Linked DNA regions of Tistrella bauzanensis. The main gene of each other region encodes a partner of the protein of the gene in region 2 in a complex. Links are inferred from orthologs where the notes say so. Each region holds a gene or a part of one and is shown on either strand. Other genes may lie near its edges.

The links. Proteins that work in one complex are often made in the same cells at the same time.
Region 1: the proteins of uvrA (region 2) and mfd are in contact, whole or in part, in a crystal structure (PDB 4DFC), measured with the Escherichia coli proteins. The link is inferred for Tistrella bauzanensis from one-to-one orthologs.

What each region holds. Positions count from the first base shown.
Region 1 is NZ_BMDZ01000026.1:43,775-49,182, forward strand. Bases 801-4,886 are described here. They hold mfd (transcription-repair coupling factor), read left to right. Parts: upstream 801-1,146; coding sequence 1,147-4,686; downstream 4,687-4,886. Other genes in these bases: IEW15_RS12165 (succinate dehydrogenase assembly factor 2), read left to right, coding at 801-1,095. In the rest of the region: ATP-dependent DNA helicase RecG, read right to left, coding at 1-559; more of IEW15_RS12165, read left to right, coding at 781-800; IEW15_RS12175 (DUF883 family protein), read left to right, coding at 4,963-5,286. UniProt on the Escherichia coli protein: Couples transcription and DNA repair by recognizing RNA polymerase (RNAP) stalled at DNA lesions. Mediates ATP-dependent release of RNAP and its truncated transcript from the DNA, and recruitment of nucleotide excision repair machinery to the damaged site.
Region 2 is NZ_BMDZ01000054.1:14,761-19,502, forward strand. What follows is about bases 924-4,343. They hold uvrA (excinuclease ABC subunit UvrA), read right to left. Parts: upstream 4,028-4,343; coding sequence 1,124-4,027; downstream 924-1,123. Other genes in these bases: IEW15_RS18895 (DeoR/GlpR family DNA-binding transcription regulator), read left to right, coding at 924-1,047; IEW15_RS18905 (methyl-accepting chemotaxis protein), read right to left, coding at 4,168-4,343. In the rest of the region: IEW15_RS18890 (autotransporter domain-containing protein), read left to right, coding at 1-160; more of IEW15_RS18895, read left to right, coding at 268-923; more of IEW15_RS18905, read right to left, coding at 4,344-4,742. UniProt on the Escherichia coli protein: The UvrABC repair system catalyzes the recognition and processing of DNA lesions. UvrA is an ATPase and a DNA-binding protein. A damage recognition complex composed of 2 UvrA and 2 UvrB subunits scans DNA for abnormalities.

The DNA.
Region 1 (5,408 bases), on a different replicon or contig from region 2:
CGCGGTCGATCCATTCGGGTAAGCTGGGCAGCCGGTCCAGCACCGCGCGTGCCGCCCGGCGCAGCAGCTTTGGCGACAGCCCGTCGGCACCTGGATAGACCGGCTCAACCGTCTCGATCTCGGCCCGGCGGGCCGGCGGGACGATGTGATCGGGATGCGGCATCTGCACCTCGCCGCCATAGCGTTCGACCTTGCCGCTGACGATCCGGCGTTCGCCTTCCGGCATCAGCCGGCGCCAGTCCTCGGCGCGGCCGTGAAAGAACACCAGGGTCACCGGGGTGCCGTCCGGATCGGCCGCGCGCACACGATGCGGCTGGCGCGGCCGTTCGGCCGGCTGGTGTTCAAGGATGGCCAGATCGAAGGTGGCGATGCGGCCGGCCGCGGCCTGGGCCGCCGGCGGCGCGTGGCGCCGGTCGACCAGCGCGATCGGCAGGGTCCACAACACGTCGATCACCCGGTCGCCGTGGGCGGCGCGCGCCACCAGCTTCAGCACGCGCGGACCGATGCCGGGCAGGGTGGTGGCTTCGGCGAACAGGGGAAACAGGGGTTCGGGGCGCATCTGGTCCGGATGGTGGTGGTGTCGTCAAGGGGCGTCATGGGGCGCTGTCGCCGTCCGGTCATCGGACGCGCCCACGATAGGGGCGGGTGGCTGGCGAGACAAGCGACGCGGCACCCGATGGACGGGGACGCGCGCCCGGCGCGTCCATGGGGGTGACAGCCAGCCGGTCGCGGGCTATATCACGGGGCGCAGTCTTGTCCGCATGAGAGGGTCCAGCCGCCATGGCCGAAGACACCGACGCCCGCCGCCGCCGGCTGCGCTATCAGAGCTGGTATCGCGGTTGCAAGGAAACCGACATCCTGTTCGGCAAGTTTGCCGATGTCTGGCTCGACCGTTTCGACGCGGCCAGTCTGGATGCCTTCGAAGCGCTGCTGAACGAGAACGACATCGACCTGTACAACTGGCTGAGCGGCCGTGAGCCGGTGCCTGCGGATCTGGCTGAAAATCCGGTCATGGTGCTGATGATGGCCTTCGACTTCGCGGCGGCGCCTGATCGTGGGATGGGCCAGACCCGGGCTGCCGCGGACCTAGCCTGAGACGCGACACCGACCGAGGCCGCGTTCCGACCATAGAAAGACGCCACGCCCGTGCTGATCGATCCTGTGCTTTTCGACCGCCCCGGCCGCATCCTGCTGACCGAGGCGCCCGACGGGCTGGTCTGGCAACTGGTGGCCGACCTGGCCACCGCGCGGCCGGCCCGCGATCTGGTGCTGGTGATGCGCGATGACACGCGCATGGTGGCGGCTGCCGAGGCGCTGAAGGTGCATCTGCCCGGCACCGAGATCCTGCGTCTGCCGGCCTGGGACTGCCTGCCTTACGACCGGGTCTCGCCCAACGGCATGATCGCGGCCGAGCGCATGGATACCCTGACCCGGCTGGCCGGCGGCCCCGGCGCCGACGATCCGGTGACCGGCGGGCGGGCGCGGGCGATCGTGGTGACCACGGTCAATGCGCTGTCGCAACGCGTGCCGCCGCGCGACAGCCTGACGCTGGCCCGGCTGCGGCTGGAGCCCGGCCACCGGCTGAACACAGAACGGCTGGTCGACTATCTGACGCACAACGGTTATGTCCGCGCCGGCACGGTGATGGAGCCGGGCGAGTTCGCCGTGCGTGGCGGCATCGTCGATCTGTACCCGGCCGGCGAGCCCGATCCGGTGCGGCTCGATTTCTTCGGCGACGAGGTCGAGGCGATCCGCAATTTCGACCCCGTCACCCAGCGTTCCAATGCCCGCATCCGCCGGCTGGATCTGAAGCCGGTGAGCGAGATCCTGCTGACCGACACGGTCATCCAGCGTTTCCGCCAGGCCTATCGGCAGGCCTTCGGCACGGTGGGTACCGGCGACCCGCTGTATGAGGCGATCAGCGCCGGCCGGCGCCATTCCGGCATGGAGCACTGGCTGCCGCTGTTCCACCCCTATCTCGAACCGGTGACCGCCTATTTCAACGCGCCGGCACTGATCTTCGACCATCTGACCGACGAGGCGTTCGTCGAGCGCCGGGCGCTGATCGAGGACTACTTCGAGGCCCGCAAGACCGGCCCGGTGTCGATCATCGGCGGCGAGCGCGAGGCGCCCTATCGCGCACTGCCACCCGATCAGCTGTATCTGACGCCTGAGGAATGGTCGGACATGGCGAAGGCGGGGCCGCGCGCAAGCGTGCAGCCGGGGCCGGCCGACCGGCCCCTGCCCACGGGCTGGCGCGCGGCGCGGCTGGGCGGCAGTCCGGCGCGGGATTTCGCGCCCGAGCGCAAGGACGAGAGCGTCAACCTGTTCGATGCCCTGGCCGGCCATATTGCCGCCGAGCGCGGCGCCGGACGCCGGGTGGTGGTGTGCTGCTACAGCGCCGGTGCACTCGACCGCATCCGCACGGTGTTCGAGGATCACGGCATCGGGCCGGTGGAGGCGGTGGAGACCTGGGACAGGATCGATACCGCCCGGCCCGGCGCGCTGGTTCTGATCGTGCTGCCGCTGGATCATGGCTATGTCGCGGGCAGCCTGTCGGTGCTGACCGAGCAGGACATTCTGGGCGACCGGCTGAACCGCAAAACCCGCCGCAAGCGCCGCGCCGAGAACTTCCTGCGCGATGCCGACACGCTGAGCGTCGGCGATCTGGTGGTGCATGTCGACCATGGCATCGGCCGCTATGAGGGGCTGGAGACCATCACCGCCGCCGGCGCGCCGCATGATTGCGTGCTGGTGGTCTATGAGGGCGGCGACCGGCTGTTCGTGCCGGTCGAGCATATCGACATGCTGTCGCGCTATGGCACGTCAGACGGCCCGGCGCCGCTGGACCGTCTGGGCGGGCCGCAATGGCAGCAGCGCAAGGAGCGCACCAAGCACCGGCTGAAGGACATGGCCGACGCCCTGATCGCGGTCGCGGCCGAGCGCAAGCTGAAGGGGGCCGCCCGGATCGAGCGGCCGCAGGGGCTGTATGACGAGTTCTGCGCCCGCTTCCCCTATAACGAGACCGAAGATCAGCTTCACGCCATCGAGGATGTCATCGACGATCTGGCTTCGGGCCGGCCGATGGACCGACTGATCTGCGGCGATGTGGGGTTCGGCAAGACCGAGGTGGCGTTGAGAGCGGCGTTCATTGCCGCGATGAGCGGTGTTCAAGTGGCGGTCATCGCCCCGACCACGCTGCTGTGCCATCAGCATTTTCTGGGCTTTACCAAACGCTTCCAGGGATTTCCGATCAAGATCGTCGAACTGTCGCGACTGGTGACCGGCAAGCGCGTGGCAGAAGCCAAGAAGGCGATCACCGACGGCACCGCCGATATCGTGATCGGCACCCACGCCCTGTTGGCCAAGGGGGTTCAGTTCCGCGATCTGGGCCTGATGATCGTCGACGAGGAACAGCATTTCGGTGTGAAGCACAAGGAACGGCTGAAGGAGATGAAGGCCGACGTCCATGTGCTGACTCTGACCGCGACCCCGATCCCGCGGACCCTGCAACTGGCGCTTGCCGGCGTGAAGGAGCTGTCGATCATCGCGACGCCGCCGGTTGACCGTTTGGCCCTGCGCACCTTCACCATGCCCTATGACAGCGTGATCGTGCGCGAGGCGATCCTGCGTGAGCAGTATCGCGGCGGGCAGTGCTTCTTCGTCTGTCCGCGGATCGAGCAGGTGAAGGAGGTCGAGGAGCGGTTGCGGATGCTGGTGCCCGAGGTCAAGATCGCGGTCGCCCATGGCCGGCTTGGCGCGGGCGACCTGGAAGACGTGATGGGCGGCTTTTATGGTGGCGAATACGATGTGCTGCTATCGACCAGCATTGTCGAGAGCGGGCTGGATATCCCGCGCGCCAATACGATCATCATCTATCGCGCCGATCTGTTCGGTCTGGCGCAGTTGTATCAGCTCCGCGGCCGGGTGGGGCGCGGCAAGCTGCGCGGCTATGCCTATCTGATGCTGCCCGCCAACCATACCGTCACCCGCCCGGCGCAGAAGCGGCTGGAAGTGATGCAGACCCTCGACAGCCTGGGGGCGGGCTTCACCCTTGCCAGCCATGATCTGGACATCCGCGGCGCCGGCAATCTGCTGGGCGAGGAACAGTCGGGCCATATCCGCGAGGTCGGGCTGGAGCTGTTCCAGCAGATGCTGGACGACGCGATCGAGGCCGCCAAGGCCGGCGGTGGCGACGTCGAGGTGAAACCTGCCCGTCGCGACTGGTCGCCGCAGATCAATCTGGGCGCAGCGGTGCTGATCCCCGACACCTATGTCTCGGATCTGGATGTCCGGATGTCGCTGTACCGGCGGGTCGCGGATCTTGAGGAAGGTGATGAGATCGACGCCTTTGCGGCCGAACTGGTCGACCGCTTCGGGCCGCTGCCCGATGAGGTCCGCCAGCTTCTGCAGGTGGTGGCAATCAAGAAGTTGTGCATCGCGGCCGGCGTGTCCAAGGTCGAGGCCGGCCCCAAGGGGGCGACGGTGTCGTTCCATCTGGACCAGTTCGCCCGGCCCGACGGGCTGATCCCGTATATCGCCAAACAATCGGGCACGATCCGGCTGAGACCCGACCACAAGCTGGTGATGGTGCGGGCCTGGGCGACGGTGGAAGACCGGCTGAAAGGCGCCCGCGATCTGATCGGCACGCTGGCGCGGATTGCCCGCACCGGGCGTGCGGCCTGAACACCGGCCGGCACGGCAAGCTGTTACAGACGGCTCCCAAAACGGTCACACGGCACGGGTTACACTACGCGGTGCAGCTTCCTACATGTCATCTGTCATCGTGACCGGCCCTTGCGGGCAGGGAACAGGGCGGGCAGGGAACAGGTTCGGCTGCCGGCAGTTTACGGCATGCGGACGCCGCTGCCGGTCAGGCGCGGCGTCCCGGCGCGTCGAACCCCTGTATCTCGTGCCGGCCGGTTGCGTTCAGCATGTTTGATCAGAAAAGGATGAAGTCCAATGGCCACCGCAGAACAGACCGCCGTCGACAAGGAAATGGAGGTTCTGAAGGCCGATCTGGCCGCCCTGCGCGCTGATCTCGCCAAGGCGACCCGCCAGTCCGGCCGCGCCGCCGGCGTGGGTGCCGAGGCATTGAGCGAGAAGGCAAGCGAAGAGATGGAACGGTTGCGTGGCGAAGTCGACCGGCTGATGCATGTGGCAGGTGAGCGTGGTCGCGGGGCCGTGCGGGCGGCCGAGAGCACCATCGAGGAAAAGCCGCTGACCAGTGTGCTGGTGGCGTTCGGTGTGGGTCTGGTGATCGGCAAGCTGCTGGACCGGCGCTGACCGGCCCCGGCTTGTGGTCTCGGTCGATCGTGCCGGCAACCGTCGGTTGTGATGCCCGAACATCGGAAGGCGGCGGGGTGCAGTGCGCGCTGCCGCCGTTCTTCCGGGCGGGCGCCCCTGCC
Region 2 (4,742 bases):
CGTCACCGGCGCATCGATCGCCGAGAACGCCGCGATCCTGCGCACCGGCCTCGACATCGGCCTCACCGATGATGCCGGCCTGGCGCTGGGCTATGGCGGGCAGTTCGGCGATGATGCCACCGACCATTCGGTCACGGCGAAACTGCATGTGCGGTTCTGATCGCACATCCATCCGATGATGGGGATGAGGGAGGGGACAATCCCCTCCCTTTCCTCGTAAGAATGCGGTCTCATCAGGGCGAGACCTCATTTGGCTCCGGGGGCTGAATGGACGACACGGACAAGAAGAGCCGACGCCAGGCACAACTCGTCGCGCATCTTCAACACCATCGCTTCATCTCGCTCGACGAGATATCGACCCGCTTCGGGGTGACCACCCAGACGGCGCGCCGGGATCTGATCGATCTGGAGGAGGCCGGTCTCGTCCGGCGGTTGCATGGCGGCGGCACGCTCGCCGCCCCGCCCATCGATCCGCCGACCTATCGCCGGCGGCGGGTGGAGAATGCCGATGGCAAGGTGCGCATCGGCGAGCGGGTGGCGCAGCTCGTGGGCGACGGCTCGGCCGTCTTCCTCGACACCGGCACCACCTGCGAGGCGGTCGCCCGCGCACTCACCCGGCGGGAGAGGCTGCGGGTGGTGACCTACAGCCTGCGCAGCGCCACCTTGTTGAGCGAGGTGGAGACCGCGACCGTCGCGGTTCCCGGCGGCTTCGTGCGCCATGTCGATGCCGGCGTCTTCAACCACGACACCGTGGATTTCATCGGTGCCTTTCGTTTCGACACGGCGGTGATATCGGTCAGCGGCATCGACGAGCACGGCGTGATGGGCGATGACGATCATGGCGAGGTGCAGGCGGTCCGCGCGGCGATGCGGCAGGCCGACCGCACGATCCTCGCGGTCGATGGCAGCAAGTTCTTCCGCCGCGGCCTGGTCTCCCTGGCCGCGATCACCGAGGTCGATCTGGTGGTCACCGACAGCGCGCCGCCGCCGGCGATCGCGGCGCTGCTTGCTGACGCCGGCGTCAGGATGGAGTTGATCGGGGGCTGACCGGCTTGGAGCGAGCCTGCATCAGCCCCCGGCGCATCGGTCGCCCGGTACCAGATCGTCGCCCGGTACCGGATCTTTACCCGGCGGCGGCAACCCGGGCGGCATCCCGCTTTTCGTGCTCAAGATCCAGATGCCGCGCCAGATACTGGCCGGTGTGGCTGGCCGGATTGCGGATGATCGTCTCCGGCGTGCCGACACCCACGATCTGGCCGCCGCCGGATCCGCCCTCCGGTCCCAGATCGATGATCCAGTCGGCGGTCTTGATCACATCCAGATTATGCTCGATGACCACCACGGTATTGCCCTGATCGACCAGGGTGTGCAGCACCTCCAGCAGCTTGCGGACGTCGTCGAAATGCAGCCCGGTCGTGGGTTCGTCGAGGATGTACAAGGTCCGGCCGGTTGCCCGCCGCGACAGCTCCTTGGCCAGCTTCACGCGTTGCGCCTCGCCGCCCGACAAAGTGGTGGCGGCCTGACCCAGCCGGATATAGCCAAGCCCGACCTCGGCGATGGTGCGCAGCTTGTCACGGATCGACGACATGGCGTGGAAGAATTCCACCCCCTCGTCGACCGTCATGTCCAGAACATCGGCGATCGACCTGCCCTTGAACTGGACCTCCAGAGTCTCGCGGTTATAACGCTTGCCCTTGCAGGCATCGCACTGGACATAGACGTCGGGCAGGAAATGCATCTCGATCCGGATCACGCCGTCGCCCTGGCAGGCTTCGCAGCGCCCGCCCTTGACGTTGAACGAGAACCGGCCGGGCTTGTAGCCGCGGGCCTTCGATTCCGGCAGGCCCGCGAACCAGTCGCGGATGGTGGTGAACAGGCCGACATAGGTGGCGGGGTTCGATCGCGGCGTGCGGCCGATCGGCGACTGATCGATGTTGATGATCTTGTCGATATGCTCCAGCCCGTCGATCCGGTCGTGCTGACCGGGATGGGTGCGGGCATTGTTCAGCCGCCGTGCCACCGCCTGATACAGCGTCTCGATCACCAGGGTGGATTTGCCACCGCCGGACACGCCGGTGACGCAGGTGAAGGTGCCGAGCGGGAAGGATGCGCTCACATCCTGCAGATTGTTCGACCGGGCGCCGATCACGCTGATGCTCTCGCCGATGCCCTTGCGCCGTTTTGCCGGCACAGGGATCAACTGCCGTCCGGTCAGGTACTGGCCGGTCAGCGAGGCCGGATTGGCCATGATCTCGGCGGGGGTGCCCTCGGCGATGATTGTGCCGCCATGCTCGCCGGCACCGGGGCCCATGTCGATGACATGGTCGGCCGAGCGAATGGCGTCTTCGTCATGCTCCACCACCAGCACCGAATTGCCCAGATCGCGCAGGTCGCGCAGCGCCGCGAGCAGCCGGTCATTGTCGCGCTGATGCAGGCCGATCGACGGCTCGTCCAGCACATAGAGCACGCCGGTCAGCCGCGATCCAATCTGCGAGGCCAGCCGGATGCGCTGGCTTTCGCCGCCCGACAGCGATCCGGACCCCCGGGCGAGGGTGAGGTAATCCAGCCCGACTTCGGTCAGGAAGCGCAGGCGTTCGTTGATTTCCTTCAGGATCCGCTGGGCGATTTCCAGGCGCTTGGGATCGAGCTTGCGCTCAAGGCTGGCGAACCAGTCGCGGGCGGCACCGATCGACAGTGCCGTCACCGCGCTGATGTGGCACATGTCGATCTTGACCGCGAGGGCCGTGTCCTTCAGGCGGTGGCCGCCGCAGGTCTCGCAGGGGCGGGTGCCCTGGAAACGCGCCAGTTCCTCGCGCACGAAGGCACTGTCGGTTTCGCGCCAGCGTCGGTCCAGGTTCGGGATCACGCCTTCGAACGGCCGGTCGACGGTATAGTCGCGGGCGCCGTCCTCATAACGGATGCGGATGGCTTCTTCACCGCTGCCGAACAGAATGACCTGACGAACCCGGTCGGTCAGCTTTTCCCAGGGCTGGTTCAGGGTCACCTTGTAATGGGCGGCAATGCCGGTCAGGGTCTGCTGATAGAACTGCGTGGTCGATTTGGCCCAGGGGGCGACCGCGCCTTCCCGCAGGCTGATGGTCGGGTCCGGCACCACCAGATCGGGATCGAAATGCATCTTCACGCCCAGCCCGTCACAATCGGGGCAGGCGCCATAGGGGTTGTTGAAGCTGAACAGCCGCGGCTCGATCTCGTCGATCGTGAAGCCCGAAACCGGGCAGGCGAAGCGCGATGAAAAGGTCGTGCGCTCTCCGGTCTCGGCATTCTCGGCGATCATGATGCCATCGGCCAGTTCCAGCGCGGTCTCGACACTGTCGGCCAGCCGGTTGCCCAGCCCGTCGCGGACCACGATCCGGTCGACCACCACCTCGATCTCGTGCTTGCGCTTCTTGTCCAGCGCCGGCGCATCCTCGATCTCGTGGATCTCGCCGTCGATCTTCACGCGGGTGAAGCCGCGCTTCATCAGCTCGGCCAATTCCTTGCGGTATTCGCCCTTGCGGCCCCGCACGACCGGCGCCAGCAGCAGCAGCCTGGTGCCGTCGCCCATCTCGATCATCCGGTCGACCATCTGGCTGACGGTCTGGCTTTCGATCGGCAGTCCGGTCGCCGGCGAGTAGGGAATACCGACCCGCGCCCATAACAGGCGCATGTAATCGTAGATCTCGGTGACGGTGCCGACGGTCGATCGGGGATTGCGCGAGGTGGTCTTCTGCTCGATCGAAATTGCCGGCGACAATCCGTCGATCCGCTCCACATCCGGCTTCTGCATCAGTTCCAGAAACTGGCGGGCATAGGCCGACAGGCTTTCGACATAGCGGCGCTGGCCTTCGGCATAGATCGTATCGAAGGCAAGCGACGACTTGCCCGAGCCGCTCAGGCCGGTGATCACCACCAGCTTGTCGCGCGGGATATCGACATCGACATCCTTCAGATTGTGTTCCCGCGCGCCGCGGACGCTGATCAGCTTGGTCGTGTCACGCGTGGTGTCGCGGAGAGGAGTATCACGCACCGGGCAAACCCTTCTTGTCCATGGGACAGCACACGAACAAATAGTGCACAAAGGCCCGGTCGTCACGTGGCAAATCCGCGAGCACCTGCCATGCGACACGCGCATGGCAGGTGCGGTGGCGGATCAGTCGGCAGGCTCGGTCAGGCGGCGCGCAGATGGCCCAGGAAGTTGTTGACCCGGTCATTCAACCGCCGGCCCTCATCGACCAGTGTGGTGGAGGCGTCCAGCACCTGATGCGCCATGCTGCCGGTATCCGTGGCCTCACGCGATACAGCACCGATGGCCTGGCTTACCGCATCGGCACCGGTCACTGCGCGGCTGATAGAGTCCACGATCTCGGCGGTGGCGGAGCGCTGGCGGTCGACGGCGCCGGCGATGTCGCCCACGATCGCGCTGATCCGCCCGATGGTGTCGCCGACACCGCTGATCGCCCCCGCGGCATTACCGGCCACAGTGCGGATTTCGCTGATCTGGGCCTCGATCTGCGCCGTCGCCTGTGCCGTCTGGTTGGCCAGGGATTTCACCTCGGACGCCACCACCGCGAAGCCCTTGCCGGCGGCACCGGCGCGCGCGGCCTCGATGGTGGCGTTCAGCGCCAGCAGGTTGGTCTGTTCGGCGATAGCGCTGATCAGCTGCACGACTTCGCCGATCCGGGCCGCGGCATCGACCAGCCCGATCACGGTCTGGTTCGACCGGGCGGCCTCGGTCACGGCAT